One region of the Clostridium tanneri genome, then DNA from elsewhere that is predicted to be linked to it. Evidence: predicted binding sites of a transcription regulator. Region 1 holds the regulator's gene; the other holds the start of a gene.

Evidence for each region. The regulator NrdR, encoded in region 1, represses ribonucleotide reductase genes. The targets are predictions, from matches to a motif close to CACNANATNTNGTG.
Region 2: P8V03_RS12890 (vitamin B12-dependent ribonucleotide reductase) is a predicted target of NrdR. The motif match lies at 3,784-3,797, and genes of this name have one in related genera.

The regions. Positions count from the first base shown of each region.
Region 1 covers NZ_JARUJP010000007.1:123,949-132,082, reverse strand. Annotated here, with positions in the region: gene ftsA (cell division protein FtsA) at 1-374, shown strand, start outside; gene ftsZ (cell division protein FtsZ) at 391-1,518, shown strand; gene spoIIGA (sigma-E processing peptidase SpoIIGA) at 1,726-2,523, shown strand; gene sigE (RNA polymerase sporulation sigma factor SigE) at 2,552-3,259, shown strand; gene sigG (RNA polymerase sporulation sigma factor SigG) at 3,336-4,109, shown strand; gene P8V03_RS08065 (YlmC/YmxH family sporulation protein) at 4,307-4,570, shown strand; gene nrdR (transcriptional regulator NrdR) at 4,705-5,160, shown strand; gene P8V03_RS08055 (methyl-accepting chemotaxis protein) at 5,530-7,662, shown strand; gene P8V03_RS08050 (GGDEF domain-containing protein) at 7,746-8,134, shown strand, end outside.
Region 2 covers NZ_JARUJP010000015.1:37,169-45,302, reverse strand. Annotated here, with positions in the region: gene P8V03_RS12900 (sensor histidine kinase) at 1-236, shown strand, start outside; gene P8V03_RS12895 (DUF6448 family protein) at 325-561, shown strand; gene P8V03_RS12890 (vitamin B12-dependent ribonucleotide reductase) at 674-3,712, opposite strand; gene P8V03_RS12885 (APC family permease) at 4,064-5,428, shown strand; gene P8V03_RS12880 (FIST signal transduction protein) at 5,515-6,588, opposite strand; gene P8V03_RS12875 (gamma carbonic anhydrase family protein) at 6,808-7,311, shown strand; gene P8V03_RS12870 (M14 family metallopeptidase) at 7,461-8,134, shown strand, end outside.

The sequences.
Region 1 (8,134 bases):
TACTGTGCATTATTAAAGGTGAATTAAAATCTAATGAACACTATGACAAAATTTCAGGTATAGTCTTTGTTGGAGGGGGATTTGCATTAATTAAAGGAATTGAAGACTTTAGCAAGGATATACTACAGAAACCTGTTAGAGTAGGAAGTCCTGAATATATTGGAGCAGCAAGCCCTCTATATGCAGCAGCTGTAGGTGCAGTAAAGGATGCTGCAGACTCTATGAAAGATAAAAGTTTAAGGATTAAGTCAGAGAAGGAAACAGAAGGTATTCAAAGGGAATGGACTAAAGAGAGAAACAAACATGAAGAAAAAAAAGAAAATAGTAGTGGCTTTGTATCAAAATTAAAAGATTTTTTCACAGATTTTTTCTAATAGGGAGGTAAATATTGTGCTAGATTTTGATGTTGATGTTCAACAATTAGCTAATATAAAAGTAATAGGATGCGGTGGTGGAGGAAACAACGCCGTAAATAGAATGATAAGAGAAGGACTAAAGAATGTTGAGTTTATTTCTGTAAATACAGATAAGCAGGCATTAGCTCTTTCTCAGGCGTCACAAAAGATACAAATAGGAGACAAACTTACTAAAGGTTTAGGAGCAGGTGCAAATCCTGAAATAGGAAATAAAGCAGCTGAGGAAAGTAAGGAAGAAATATCTCAGGCCATAAAAGGTGCAGATATGGTATTTATCACTGCAGGTATGGGTGGCGGAACCGGTACTGGAGCAGCACCTGTAATTGCAGAAATAGCTAAGTCTATGGGAATACTTACTGTAGGAGTAGTAACTAAGCCTTTCCCTTTTGAAGGAAGAAAAAGAATGCTTCACGCAGAAATGGGAATAAAGAATTTAAAAGAGAGAGTAGATACATTGGTAACTATTCCAAATGAAAGACTACTTACAATTGTGGATAAAAAAACTACATTGATGGAATCTTTCAAATATGCAGATGACGTTCTAAGACAAGGTGTACAAGGTATATCTGACTTAATTACAATACCAGGTCTTGTTAACCTTGACTTTGCAGATGTTAGAACTATCATGATAGACAAAGGTCTTGCACATATGGGAGTAGGAAGAGGAACAGGAGATAATAGAGCACAAGAAGCGGCAAAGCAAGCTATTTCCAGTCCTTTACTTGAGACATCTATAGTAGGAGCTACTGGAGTACTTCTAAATATAACTGGGGGACCGGACTTGGGACTTCTAGAAATAAATGAAGCAGCAGAAATAGTGCAGGATGCTGCTGACCCAGATGCAAACATCATATTCGGTGCTGTAATAGACGAAAATATAAAAGATGAGATAAGAATCACAGTAATTGCCACAGGCTTTGAATCAGAAAAGATGCAAAGAACTCAGCCAGAGCCGGTTGCAAAAGTAACTGCAGCTCCAACACAACCAACAGTTAGTTTTACAAGTAATAGAGATGAAGCCGCAGCTACTGTAGAATATCATCAAAATTACGATGAAAATAACCTTGAAATACCAGCCTTTTTAAGAAGACAAAGAAAGTAATATAAGAATAAAAAAGCAAGTGTAGCCTATGGCTACACTTGCTTTTTTATTCTTATAACATACAGGCAGCAAATTATAATAAGTTGGCATATTATAGCATATAAAAATAATAATAATTTATAAAAAATGACAAAATTTTAAAGATAATAAGTATATAATAAAAAGTAAGAAAATGGAAATTAATTGTAATGGAGGTGAATATAGTATTTGATTATATATATCGATGTTTTGATTTTTCAAAACTTAGTAGTTAACCTATTTTTGTTATATATAACTGCCCGTACTTTGAGAGTAAAAGTAGAACTAAGATATATCTTAGTTGCAGCAGCTATTGGTAGTATGTATGTTATAACTTTAGTCTATCCGGAGCTAAAAAGGTTTTCTACGGTTCCATTTAAAATGATAATAGCAGCAGCCCTAATACTAATTAGTTTTAGAAAAAGGAAAGTGTTTTTTAATTTAAAGGCGTTATCTATATTCCTCTTGTATTCCATGCTTCTAGCTGGAGCTTGCATGTTTATACAATATAACGAAGACTATGACATTAATAACTTTGTTATTATAAACTTTTCCTATAAAAAGCTTATGCTTTCAATAATGATAATATATATATTAATTGATAGAATAGTAATCTACATAAAAGATAGAAAAGACTTAAAAAGTCTTATATATGATGTAGATATTGTGTTAAAGAACTCAGAGAAAAATATTAAGGCTTTTTTAGATACTGGCAATGAATTAAGGGAACCAGCTACTAACCTACCAGTAATTATAGTGGAGAAAAAGGTTTTTAAGGATATAGATTTAAATCTATATGATAAATTTTATATTCCCTATAGAGTAGTAAATGGACAAAGTGGTAACCTCCAAGGATTTAAACCTCTCTGTATAAGAATACACGGTGGAGAGGAATGTCAGAATAGAGAGGTAATAGTTGCTTTTTGCGAAGAAAGATTAAGTGATTTTAATGATTATGAAGCTCTTTTATCTAGAGGAGTAATGTAAAGGATATTAAATTGATTGGAGGATTAATATGATTAAATTAAAGATATTGTTAAATAGAATATTAACTAAATTTAAGGTCTTTATAAAGACAGTGTACTACATAGGTGGCAATGAGGTACTTCCCCCTCCTCTTAGTAAAAAGGAAGAAGATGATCTAGTTGCAAGACTTGTAACTGGTGAGGAGAGTGTAAGATCTACGTTAATAGAAAGGAATTTAAGATTAGTAGTATATATAGCAAGAAAGTTTGAAAATACAGGGGTAAACGTAGAGGATTTAGTATCAGTAGGAACTATAGGTTTAATTAAGGCTGTTAACACCTTTGATCCAGAGAAAAAAATAAAATTAGCTACATATGCATCTAGATGCATTGAAAATGAAATACTTATGTATTTAAGAAGAAATAGCAAAGTAAAAGCCGAAATTTCCTTTTATGAGCCTTTAAATATTGACTGGGATGGGAATGAACTACTATTATCAGATATATTAGGTACAGATAATGATGTGGTTTATAACCTCATTGAGGATGAAGTTGATAAGCAACTTTTAATGGTAGCAATGAAAAAGTTAAGTGCTAGAGAAAAAGAAATAGTAAATCTAAGATTTGGGTTAGGCGGTCAAGGAGAAAAAACACAAAAAGAAGTTGCTGATATGCTTGGTATATCTCAATCATACATTTCCAGATTAGAAAAAAGAATAATAAAAAGATTAAAGAAAGAAATAAATAAAATGTTATAAGGTTGTCTTTAGTATAAAAAAGCCCTACTTAGGAAATAATTAAAATGCTATATATTCTAAAGGGGCTGATGACTTTATGATAATTAATAAAGTTGAAATCTGTGGAGTTAACACTGCCAAATTACCAGTATTAAAGGAAAATGAGATGAGAGGACTGTTAATGGAGATGAGGAGTGGAGACTACTCATCAAGGGAAAAGTTTATCAAGGGTAATTTGAGACTGGTATTAAGTGTTATCCAAAGATTTAACAACCGAGGAGAAAATGTTGATGATTTATTTCAAGTTGGTTGTATAGGATTAATTAAGGCCATTGATAACTTTGATTTAAATCAAAATGTAAAGTTTTCTACTTATGCCGTTCCTATGATTATAGGAGAGATAAGAAGGTATTTAAGAGATAACAACTCTATAAGAGTGAGCAGATCTCTAAGAGATATTGCTTATAGGGCTCTGCAAGTTAGAGATAAACTTATAGGCGAAAATAATAAGGAGCCTACAATATCTCAAATTGCTAAAGAGTTGAAAGTGCCAAGAGAGGAAGTAGTATTTGCATTAGATGCTATTCAAGATCCGGTATCTCTCTTTGAACCTATTTATCATGACGGTGGAGATGCAATTTATGTAATGGATCAAATAAGTGACAACAAAAACTTAGATGATAGCTGGTTAGAGAACATAGCTATAAAGGAGGCTATGAAAAAATTAAATGATAGGGAGAAGCTTATACTCAACTTGAGATTCTTTGATGGTAGAACTCAGATGGAGGTAGCAGATGAAATAGGCATATCCCAGGCTCAGGTTTCTAGGTTAGAAAAAACTGCCTTAAGACATATGAGAAAATATGTATAGCCTTGGTAATAATCGTACTTATATTTAATTTTAGGATAAAAACTGAGAGTATACTAATATGACGATATTAGTATACTTTTCTCGGTTTTTATTTTTTATGAATTATTAAAAGAATATAAGCATATTATTTACTGAGCAGTTATCGCGAAGAAGTCTTGAAAGGCTAATTTTAACTGAGAAAACTTGGAGGGATAAAAATGGATGAAGAAAAATCTTTATATTCTTTAGGAAATTTAAGGGCAATGGAAATTATAGATATAAATACGGGAACAAAATTAGGATTTATAAAAGATTTAAAAATTGATTGTGATGAATATAAGATTATATCTATTATTTTACCATCTCAAAAAATGTCTTGGTTTGGGAAAAGTGAAGATATAGAAGTTCCTTGGGAAAATGTAAAGAAGATAGGTGTTGATGTTTTGCTTATAGATGGAGGAGAGTTTATGTTGAAGGAATAAGTGGATGTACAAAAGGTTAGATTTATAAAATTAATTAAAATCTACTAAACTATAGAATTTACCACTGAAATGTGTATAATTATTATAGGCGTAAATTTAAAAAGGATAATATATTTAGAAGGACGTGAAGAGATGTGAAGTGCCCTTACTGTGGTTATTTAGAAAGCAGGGTAGTAGATTCAAGATCAACTGAAGATGATATGTCTATAAGAAGAAGAAGAGAATGTTTGGAATGTGCGAAAAGGTATACTACATATGAAAAAGTTGAAAATGTGCCTATACTAGTTATAAAGAAAAACATGAATAGAGAATACTTCGATAGAACAAAAATAATAAATGGATTAATAAAAGCTTGTCAGAAAAGGCCTGTTTCGAGGCAGCAAATAGAGAATATTGCAGATGAAGTAGAAAAAAAGATTAGTAATAAAATGATGACAGAAGTTCAGTCTGAGTATATTGGTGAAATGATAATGGAGAGTCTCAAGGATTTGGATGAAGTGTCTTATGTTAGATTTGCATCTGTATACAGACAGTTTAAAGATATCAATACTTTCATGGAAGAAATTAAAAGTTTACTGGGAAATAAGTAGAGCATTATAAGATTAAAGTTATATCAGAATTACGGCAGCTAATGTATGAAAATATATGATTTCTTTAAGGTAAGGTAAAAATAGCTTAACATAAAAAGGTGCTATTAGGTTTATTGAGTTTCAATAAATCTGATAGCACTTTTTTTATAATTAACTTAAATAATATATAGTTATTTAAATAATAATTTTTTTCATTAAATTAGGGTGTTTAACTTATATTTAACATAAGTTAAATATAAGTTAAAAAAGCTATTATTCAATGCTAAGCAAATAATATATTGTTATAATATTTGTAAGAAAATACTGGAAAGTTCGAACTTTATAATATAAATTTAACTGAGAAGTTAAATAATTTTAGGAGGGATAGTTGTGAAAAATTGTTTAGGGGTTAACTTTTTAAAAAATATACCTAAAACAATAAAAGAAAATTGGATTTATGTGGGCATAAGGGGATGGACCAAAGGATTAAGTGAAAGTTTTACAAGTAGTGTAGGAGCAAAGATAACCATTCAGATTGCGTTACTGCTTACTATCGTCTGTGGTACTTTAGGCATAATCTCATACCAAAGCTCTTCTAAAGCCTTAGAAAGAACAATTGCTTCATCACTTCAATCAAGGGCTACCGAGGCAGCAAAATTAATAAACTCTACTTTGCAGCAGGAATTGAAAGCTATGGAACAAATTGCTGAAAGAGCGGAAATTCAATCTATGAATATTGAAGATCAAATACCTGTATTAGAAGCTCAAGGTAAAAATTTGAACTACATAAGCTTGAATGTGTTACAACCTAATGGAATAATACATTTCCCAAATGGTTCTAAGTCCCAAATAGATCTTTTAAATAAAGAGAAAAACACAGAATATTTAAGAAAAGCTTTTTTGGGTATAGCTTCCATATCTAATCCTGTAACTAATATTGATGGAGAACAAATTATAGCTATTGCAGTTCCTATAAGAGATAAAGAGGGAAATGTTTCAGGGGTTTTACAATCTAACATGTCTATGGGAAAGCTTAACGAAATAGTACAAAAGACAAAGGTTGGAAATAGCGGTTATTGCTTTATAATAAATAAACAGGGAACAAAGGTTGCACATAAGGATTTAAAATTAGTGTTAAATAAGGACAATACTGTTCATAACTTGAGTAAGGATCCGTCTTTAAAAGCACTAGCAGAATTAGAAAGTAAGATGATGAAAGGAGAAACAGGCTCTGGATATTATTTAAAAGGTGGTGCAGAAAGGTTTATGGCTTATGCGCCAATTCCTAATATGGAATGGTTTTTAGCGATGAGCATATCTAAAAATGAAATATTTTATCCAGCGGATAAACTAAAGTATCAATCTATTATAATAACTATTATTTTTATTTGTATTGGAATCGTGGTAGGATTATTGATTTCTAAATCTATAAAGCAGCCTCTACTTAAAATTAAGAAATACGCAGATAAGCTTTCGCAGTGCAATCTTTCTCATAGGATTGAAATTAAAAGGAAAGATGAATTTGGACAAACTGGAAATGCTCTAAATAGTGCTATAGACAGCGTAGAAAAAATTATTTGTTGCGTCAAGGAAGAAAGCGGAAACACAGTTAACTCCACAAAGGACATAAATGATTTATTTGTTAAGGTACATAAAGGGGTTAAAAGAATTTCAGAAACATCAGAAGAAATTTCAGCTACAATGCAGGAGTCTTCAGCGGCTATACAGATTGGAAGTTCAAAGGCCTCAGAAGTTAAAGCGGAAATAGATAGTGCATTAGAAGAAATAAAAGAAGGACTACAATTGGCAAACAATATAAAAGGAAAGGCTGCCTTAATGAAGATGGATACTGAACAGTCAAGACTAAGAGTGAAAGATACATACTTAATGTCTAAAAATAAGATGAATAAAGCTTTAAAAGAAGCTAAGGTAGTAAAAAATATTTCTGCACTAGCAGAAGGTATAAGGGACATTGCAAAAAAGACGAAAATTTTAGCTTTAAATGCTACCATTGAAGCTACTAGAGCAGGGGAACATGGCAAAGGTTTTACAGTAGTTGCTAAGGAAGTTAGAAAACTAGCGGAACAATCAGCGGATTCGGTAGTACACATTCAGAAAAATGTTAAAGAAGTTTTAGCCTCTGTAGGTGAGCTTGCAAACTCTGCAGAGTTTATATTGAAGGTTATGGAGGAAGAAGTCCTACAAGATTATAAAAAAGTAATAGAAGTAAGTGAAGAATATAGAAAGGATGGAGAGGTTTTTCATAGTGTATTAGAGAGATTTTCTAGCTTAGCTCATCATATGAATGTATCTATAGAAGATATTTCAGAAAGCATGAAGGAATTAAATTTAGTAGTTAACAATTGTGCAGAAGCTTCTGTATACATAGCTTACAATATAGGAAAAGTTAATGAAGAAAATGAAATTATAATGGATAAGTCACAGAAGAATGCAGAGGGAGCTGAAACTTTAATTACCCTTGTAAGTGAATTTAAAATAAAGGATGATTCAAGTATGGCCTAGTATAACTTTGTGGGAAAATTTGTGATTTTAATATTGTGCAGAGAAGTGTTGCATTATAATTTATAAAGGAGTTAGGATAAGGAATGTGTAATTTAAGAGGAGAATTAGAGAGAATCTTAAAGCTAGGAAATATAAAGACAGTTTTTCAACCTATAATCTCTTTAAAAAGTGGGAATGTATTTGGTTATGAAGCTTTAACAAGAGGACCGGAAAATTCACCACTTAAAAGTCCCGAAAAATTGTTTTCTGTGGCCCAAAGTTATAACAGACTCTGGGAACTAGAATGTCTATGTAGGAGTAAGGCGATAGAGAGAGGTCATAAGATTCATAAGAATAAATTCTTGTTTTTAAATGTTGATCCATATATATTTAAAGATGACAAATATAAAAAAGGATTTACTAAAGAGTTTTTATCTAAATATAATATGTCTCCAGAAAGTATAATATTTGAGATTACAGAGAGAACTTGTAT
Region 2 (8,134 bases), on a different contig from region 1:
TTAATGTACATGTTATAGACACAGGCATAGGAATTTCTCCGGAAGAATTACCTAATGTTTGGAAAAGGTTTTATAAAATTAATGATGCAAGACCTTTATCTAAAGAAGGGTCAGGTTTAGGACTATCTTTAGTAAAAGAACTAATGGAACTTTTAGGAGGTAGGGCATGGGCAGAAAGTTTCCCAGGAAAAGGTTCTATTTTTAGTTTTAGTTTACCTGTTAAAGAAAGGCAGTGAACGAAAAAGTTCACAAATAGTCCCTATATAGTCCAAAATAAATCTTTAAAATAAAATCATACTTAATCAAGTACAAAACTAAAGCTTTGTGCTAAGGATTAAATTATATTTTTATGAAGGTTTAAGGCCAGTAAGAACTCCTATAGATGAAGTAGTATTGACAGCAGATAAAGCTATTGAAGTTGGAAACTTATCTCCATTGGAAGGAATGGTACCTGAAGAAAGAATGCCCGAACTAATAGAGAGATTTGAAGAGGTAATGAATCTAAAGAATTTTGATGTAAACAATGTTGATGCTGGAGATTTACAAAAAATCACTACTTAACTTTATATTTTTAAGTAGTGATTTTTTATTGAATTACTTGGATATTAATGGATAAGCATTCTCTTTTTAGTAAAGCTCCTAATTGTATCAGTAAAGGCTAATGCTTTTCCTCCTAGCTGCAGCCAGTAGTAGATCCACAGTCCAAGCATACCATGCAGGTTCCGTTTCTCACCATTCTAGTGCTGGAGCAGGTAGAGCAAGTAGAACCATAAACTCTTTCGCCATCTACCTTTTTAGTTTTAACCTCGCCGTCCTTGGAAGTTAAAGAATCTACTGCAGCCTCAGTATTTGAACCTATTGTATCTTCATTATAATTTTCAGGCTTAACCTGACACCTTGAGAAATCTCCAAGCTCAATGTCAATAACCTTACTTATTAAATCTGAAATGGATGATACATATTTTATATAAGGGTGCTTTTGTACAAAGCCATAAGGCTCATATTTTTGTCCTCTTAACATTCTAGCTATATCTTGAGGAGCTACATGATATTGAAGCATTACAGAAATTGACTTGGATAGTGAATTTAGAAGTCCTGTAATTATTGTACCTTCTCTATCCGTTGTTATATATATTTCTGATATTTCACCATTTTGGCGTCTATTCACTGTAGTATAAATCTTAACATCATCAATTTGAGCAGGATGAGTAGTACCCTGACGAATGCCTACAGGTTTATCCCGTCTTGAATACTTTACTCCCTTTTGCAGCTCTCTAGTTTTAGCAAGAAGCTGCTGATAAGTTAGATTCTCAAGTTTTGTATCATTGTTATCTCCTAAGCTGGTATTTAAAGGTTGAGCTGCCTTGGAGGAGTCTCTATATAAGGTTATTCCCTTTACCCCATGCTTCCAGGAAGATAAAATTACTTTTTTAAAGTCTTCTACTGTTGCAGTTTTAGGTAGGTTTACAGTTTTAGATATAGCACCAGATATTAATGGTGTTATTGCTGCTACCATAAGCACATGACCCATTGGTGCTATGTATCTTTCACCACTTCCACAACGATTTGATGTATCAAATATAGGAAGATGTTCTTCTTTTAAATGGGGAGCACCCTCTATTTTGCCATCTAAAATCTTTTCATAACTAAACCCATTTTCATTTACTGTTTCCTTTTCAAGAACGTAATTCAAAATGTCTTCTATTTGATCTTTAGTGTAGCCAAGCTTCTTTAGGGCTATAGTTATAACAGGATTTATAATTGTCATAAATCCACCGCCAGAAAGCTTCTTATATACGATATGGCTGAAAAATGGCTCTATAGATGTAGCACCGCAGTCCATAGCAAAGGATATAGTTCCTGTTGGAGCTATAACAGAAACTTGAGCGTTTCTAAATCCAGCTTCACTACCGGATTGAAGAGCCTTAACCCAAGAGTCTTTTAAAGCGGAACTTATATAATTCAATCCTTCTCTATTTAAGTTCTCATGGTCAACCTTTATAGGTTCGTAGTTTAAACCTTCAAATTCAGGGTTAAACCTAGCGTCCTTAGCCTTACTTAGGAAATCTAAGTTAACTCCAGCTGCCCTAGCATGATTTCTTATAACTCTCATCATGTGAGGCTTATTTATCTCGAATTTTGCAAAGGAGCCCACTTCTTTAGCCATAAGTGAGGATACATAGTAAGAATAACCGGTAAGAGTACCAATTAAAGCTGCAGCCAAAGTTCTAGCTTCCTCTGAGTCATAAGGGTAGCCCATAACCATGAATAAGGAAGCTATATTAGCAACTCCAAGTCCTGTTGCTCTAAACAGGTAGGTTTTTCTTGCAATATCAGCAGTCGGGAACTGCCCCCAGTGAATTGATGCTTCAAGAATTAACTGAGTAAGACCTATAACATGTAGGTATCCTTCTACATCAAATTTATTAGTATTTACATCATAAAATTTATATATGTTGATAGAAGCTAAGTTACAGGAGGAGTCATCTAAAAAGGCATATTCTCCACAAGGATTTGTAGAGTTAATTTTGTTATAATCTGCATTTACAACACCATCCTCTCCCGCTGGACAAGTATGCCAAGCATTAAAGGTATCATCAAACTGTGGAGCAGGGTCAGCACAGTTCCAAGCAGAGGAGTTAAAAGCTTCCCATATATCAGAAACCTTAGCAGTTTTATTTACCTTTGAATCAACTCTTCCTTTTAGATCTATTGTTTCATCGGATTTTTTTTCTAAGTCCTCAACCTTTTTCATAAAGTAATCTGAAAATCTTATAGAATTATTGCTGTTTTGTCCTGATACAGTTTCATATGCTTCTCCGTCTATATCAATATCATACCCCATCTTTCCAAGGGCTCTTACTTTATTTTCTTCTTTTGCTTTCCAGGTTATAAAATCCATGATTTCAGGATGATCTACATCAAGGCATACCATTTTTGCAGCTCTTCTTGTAGTGCCACCAGACTTTATAGCGCCTGCATTTCTATCAAGACCTTTTAAGAAACTCATAAGTCCTGAAGATACACCGCCGCCGGAAAGTTTTTCACCTTTTCCTCTTATACGAGAAAAGTTAGTACCAGTACCAGAACCGCCTTTAAAAAGCTTTGTTTCTGTTACATACTGCTCCGATATGGAATGAGGACCTAGAAGCTTATCCTCAATAGATAATATGAAGCAAGCTGAGGCTTGAGTTCTTGAATAGTTATCCGAACTTTCTACTACCTTTCCTTCCTTCTCATCAAAATAAAAATGACCTTGTTTAGTACCTTTTATACCATAGGATTGAGCAAGACCAGTGTTAAACCACTGAGGGGAATTAGGTGCATACATTTGGTTCAATAAAGTATAAACGGCTTCATCGTAAAAAATGGATGCTTCTTCTTCTGTTTTAATTATTCCCTCATCCTTTAGTGACTGACACCAAAAATTAACCATTCTATCTGCTATAGATCTCATACTGTTCTCATAGCCAGTTTCACTTGGAACTCCAGCCTTTCTGAAGTATTTTGAAGCTATAATATCGCAGGCATTTTGAGAATAATGTTCTGGAAACTCCAATTCTTTCATATCAACTAATACTTTATCTGTTTTATGGTCTTTTAAAAATACATCAACCTTTTTCCACTTAAATAAATCGTAAACTGTTTTATCGCTATGTATTTCTAATTCTTTTGTATAATATCTTTTAAATAAACTCTTTATAGAATCCAATAGAAGTCTACCTCCCTGTATGTAAGTATTTACAACAATCACTATATATAGTAGTGTAGTTAATTTCTGCACACTATATATAGTGTCTTTATTATTATAAAGCAGATTTAACAGAAATTCAATGAGAACTACTAATATACATTTTGAATATAGGCTTTAGAAATTATACGGCTTTTGATAAAAAATGTAAAAGGTATATTTACGACTTTATAAGGGAAATATTTTAATGTAATAATTAGAGGAAAAATACTGTATTGTTTTGCAATAAAATGTAGAAAAATTATTAACTCACTTAATGTGCTATGATAAAGTAACAACGTTGTTTAATTTTATACAAAGAGGAGGATTCAAATGCAAAAAGAGGCAGGTTTAAAGAAAGAGATGGGACTTCTAGTGGCCACTACTCTGGTAGCAGGCAACATGATAGGTTCCGGCATATTTATGCTTCCAGCAACCTTAGCTAATGCAGCTGGTCCAGGTTCTACTCTTTTGGCTTGGGCACTTACAGGGATAGGTTCTATATTTTTAGCACTTTCCTTTGGTAATTTAGGATCTAAAATACCTAAGACAGGAGGGCCTTATGAGTATTCAAAAATCGCTCTTGGCGGTTTTATGGGCTTTTTAAATGCATGGCTTTATTGGACAGCTTCTTGGATTGGTAATGCTGCAATAATTACCTCTATTGCAAGCTATACGGCGACGATGATTCCTGCTATACATAATAATGGTCTCTATGCATTTTTATACACAAGTGGTATCTTATGGATATTTACAATATTAAATATTGTAGGAGTTAGGCAAGCATCTTTTTTTCAAACAGTTATAACCATATTTAAGCTATTTTTATTTATGTTTTTCGTCGGTGTTACTGCTTATCATTTTAATCCAGAGTTTTTAACACCGGCATTTCCAGAAGGGAAAGGAATAAATACCCTTCCAGCAGCAGCAGCGGCAACTTTATGGGCATTTACAGGCTTTGAAACTGCCACAGTGACAGCAGGTGAGATAAAAAATCCTGAGAGAAACATAAAATTAAGTACGATTTTAGGAATTTCTATTGCTGTTATAACTTATATGCTAATAAGTTTCTTTGCTATGGGAGCTATGCCTCAAGAAACTTTAGCAAAGAGTACTTCGCCAATAATTGATATATTAGCTCAATATTTTGGAAATGGTATTACCAAAGCTTTATTATTAGCTTCTATAGTAAGTGTACTTGGTTCCGTTGTAGGCTGGCTTTTAACAACAGCGAGGATGTCCTATGCAGCTGGAGTAGACAGAGTTTTTCCAGAGATATTTGCTAAAGTTCACTCAAAGTACAAAACACCCCATGTTTCATTGATAATAAATGCAGTGCTTACAAATATACTTTTATTAATGAACTATACGCAGTCATTACTTTCCGCTTTTAATTTCATGATTTTATTAGCAACGCTATCCTATCTTCCAGTGTATGCAAGTACTGCTGCAGCAGAGATAATTCTTTTGGTAAAAAGGGAAAAAGGCTTTAATGTTTGGAAGTTCATAAAAAGTTCTATTGTACCACTAATAGGGTTTACTTATTCTGTATGGGCTATTTATGGTTCCGGTGCAGAAACAGTATTGTATGGTTTCTTGCTTATGTTATTTGGAGTTCCTTTCTACCTATATATGAGACTAAAGGATGAAGAGGGACTTAAGGATATAAGAAATTTTAACAATAAAAATGTAGCATAATTTGTAAGTAACATTTATGATATAAACCTAAAATAGAAATTTATAAAGGCTAGATGAATTTATTTTTCATCTAGCCTTTTAAACCTTTAAATTGAAAGAAGTCCTAATATAGTAGATTTATTATGAATTACTAATTGACCATTATTACTAGAGGCGATTTCACCTATGGACAAGGCTCCTTGAACAGTGTATTTAAATTTGCTTTGAATATTTGTGAGCTCTTCTTCAAAACGCTCCTCCAAAAACATTGCACGGGAAATACAGTCGAATAGTAGAGGAATATATTTTTCAGGTGCATTTGAAGCACAATTTGTTGCAATGTCTAGTGAGGAACTTAAAAGTGAATTAATATCTCCCTTAAGTATGTATAAGTCACTATCTTCAGGTATATCTGCCACACAAATAATTTCGTTATCTTCATTTAAGGCTATAGGATCTCTTACAACTAGGTTAGTTTGTCCTCTTTTTACAATTCCAAAGGGGTGATCCTTAGCGTAAATGAAAAAGTCTGATTTATAAAGAGTAATTTTTTCTTCATCTTCAATTATATCTCTATATACATCGAAGGCATTATAACTATCTAATTTGCAAAGTATATTAGATCTGGATTCGGTTATGTGAAAAGGTCCTTCAAGCTTATTCCAACCATGATTTACTGCAATTTTAACTGGGGATTTTATAATACAAACATAAAGTACATCTTGAAAGACTCCTTTATTATTGAATATGCAAGGTCTTTGTGTTAAATCATAGTATCCAGCTCCACCGCCAATATAACTAACATTATTCCCTAATTTATTATAAACAGTATTTGTTAGGTCTTTCATTTGACTTGATAAACCGTCTACTAAAACTAATGCCGTACAATCTTCTAGAGTATTCACATCTAATTTAAATCTCATTAAATAAGGAAGTACTATAGAAGAATAGAGAGGTTGATATTTTTCAATGATAAAACCATTCTGTAAACTTTTGTCTCCAACGAGAAGTCTTGGATATATGCCTCCAAAAAAGTTTATGTCTTCTTTATTTAGGTATTCTATTAATTCATTTACATAAATTGATGATTTTTCAGCAGTTAGTATCATTAGCTCTTCACCAGGTATTACAGATAAGTCTTTTACATACTTTTTTAGTTCATCTAACGATTTTAAATACAAGATATAACCCCTCCGATTTTAATATTTATTCTATAAATGCTAGCATATCTTACTAGTTTTTATTTTTAGTATTTTTACCAAAGTATACTAGTAAGTTATCATAAAAGCAGTATATAATCAATTACTATTGGTTTTATTTCACATAAAAATTAGTTATAATTTTAATAGTAGGTATAAAGTTTAGTTATTAATTTAATTTGGTTGAAAGGTGGGAAAGATATGATACGTAACTTTAAGGAAAATAAACCAGAAGTACATGAAAGCTCTTTTGTAGCAGATACTGCAGAGGTTATTGGAAAGGTTACTCTAGAAGCAGATGCTAGTGTTTGGTTTGGAGCAGTAGTGAGAGGGGACAGCAATTCTATTTATATAGGAAAGGGCTCCAACATACAGGATAACAGCACTGTTCATGCTAATATAAAAGGTACTCCTACAGTGGTAGGAGAATATGTAACTGTAGGACATAACGTAATTTTACACGGATGCAAAATCGGTAATTTTTCATTGATAGGTATGGGATCTATAATATTAGATGGAGCTGAGATAGGCGAAGAAGTTATGATTGGAGCAGGAAGTTTAGTAACTGCAAATAAAAAGATTCCTTCAGGAGTTTTATGTATGGGATCACCAGCCAAAGTTATTCGTGAGCTTACTGAAGAGGAAAGAATGTCTATTAGAGAAGCAGCACAGCATTATATAGATGAAGCTAAAGAGTATAAGTAAAATAGTTTTAATTTAAAGTAAACAGTTAGAAACCCAAAGTTCTAACTGTTTTTTATTTAAAATAATTAGGGATTTTCTACTCAGATAGTCACCTAAATGTAAGTGCTAGTATAACATAATATTGATAATTAATTTTTAGGTGGTTTATTATGCCGGTTTATAGATTAGGTTCTAGAGGAACAGAAGTAATGGAAATACAAGCAGTTTTAAGTAAGATTGGCTATAATCCAGGACCAATTGATGGGGTGTATGGAAGGCAAACGGAAGAAGCGGTAAGGCAGTTTCAAAGGGATAATGGGTTAACTGCTGATGGAATTGTAGGCCCAGCTACTTATAATGCTTTAGAGAGATTTATGCTTGGATATGATGTTTATACTATAAGACCTGGAGATACTTTGTATGATATTGCTAGAAGGTACTATACTCAGGTATATAAAATAATAGTAGCAAACCCAGGCATAGAGCCCTTTGCTCTTATTCCAGGCAGTACTATTATTGTTCCCTATGGTATTGATGTGGTAGATACAAACATTAATTATACCTATGAGATTTTAAGAAAAGATTTAGATGGACTTAAGGCTAGGTATCCATTTATCACTGTTGGAGTTGCAGGAAAAAGCGTACTTGGAAGAAACCTTTACTATATAAGACTTGGTACAGGACCAAATCAGGTTTTCTATAATGGGTCTCACCATGCATTAGAGTGGATTACTACTCCTCTGTTAATGAAGTTTACAGAAAACTTTGCTAAGGCTTATTCAGAGGGTCGTAGTATAGGCGGATACAACATAGCAGATATATGGAATAGAAGTAGTATATATAT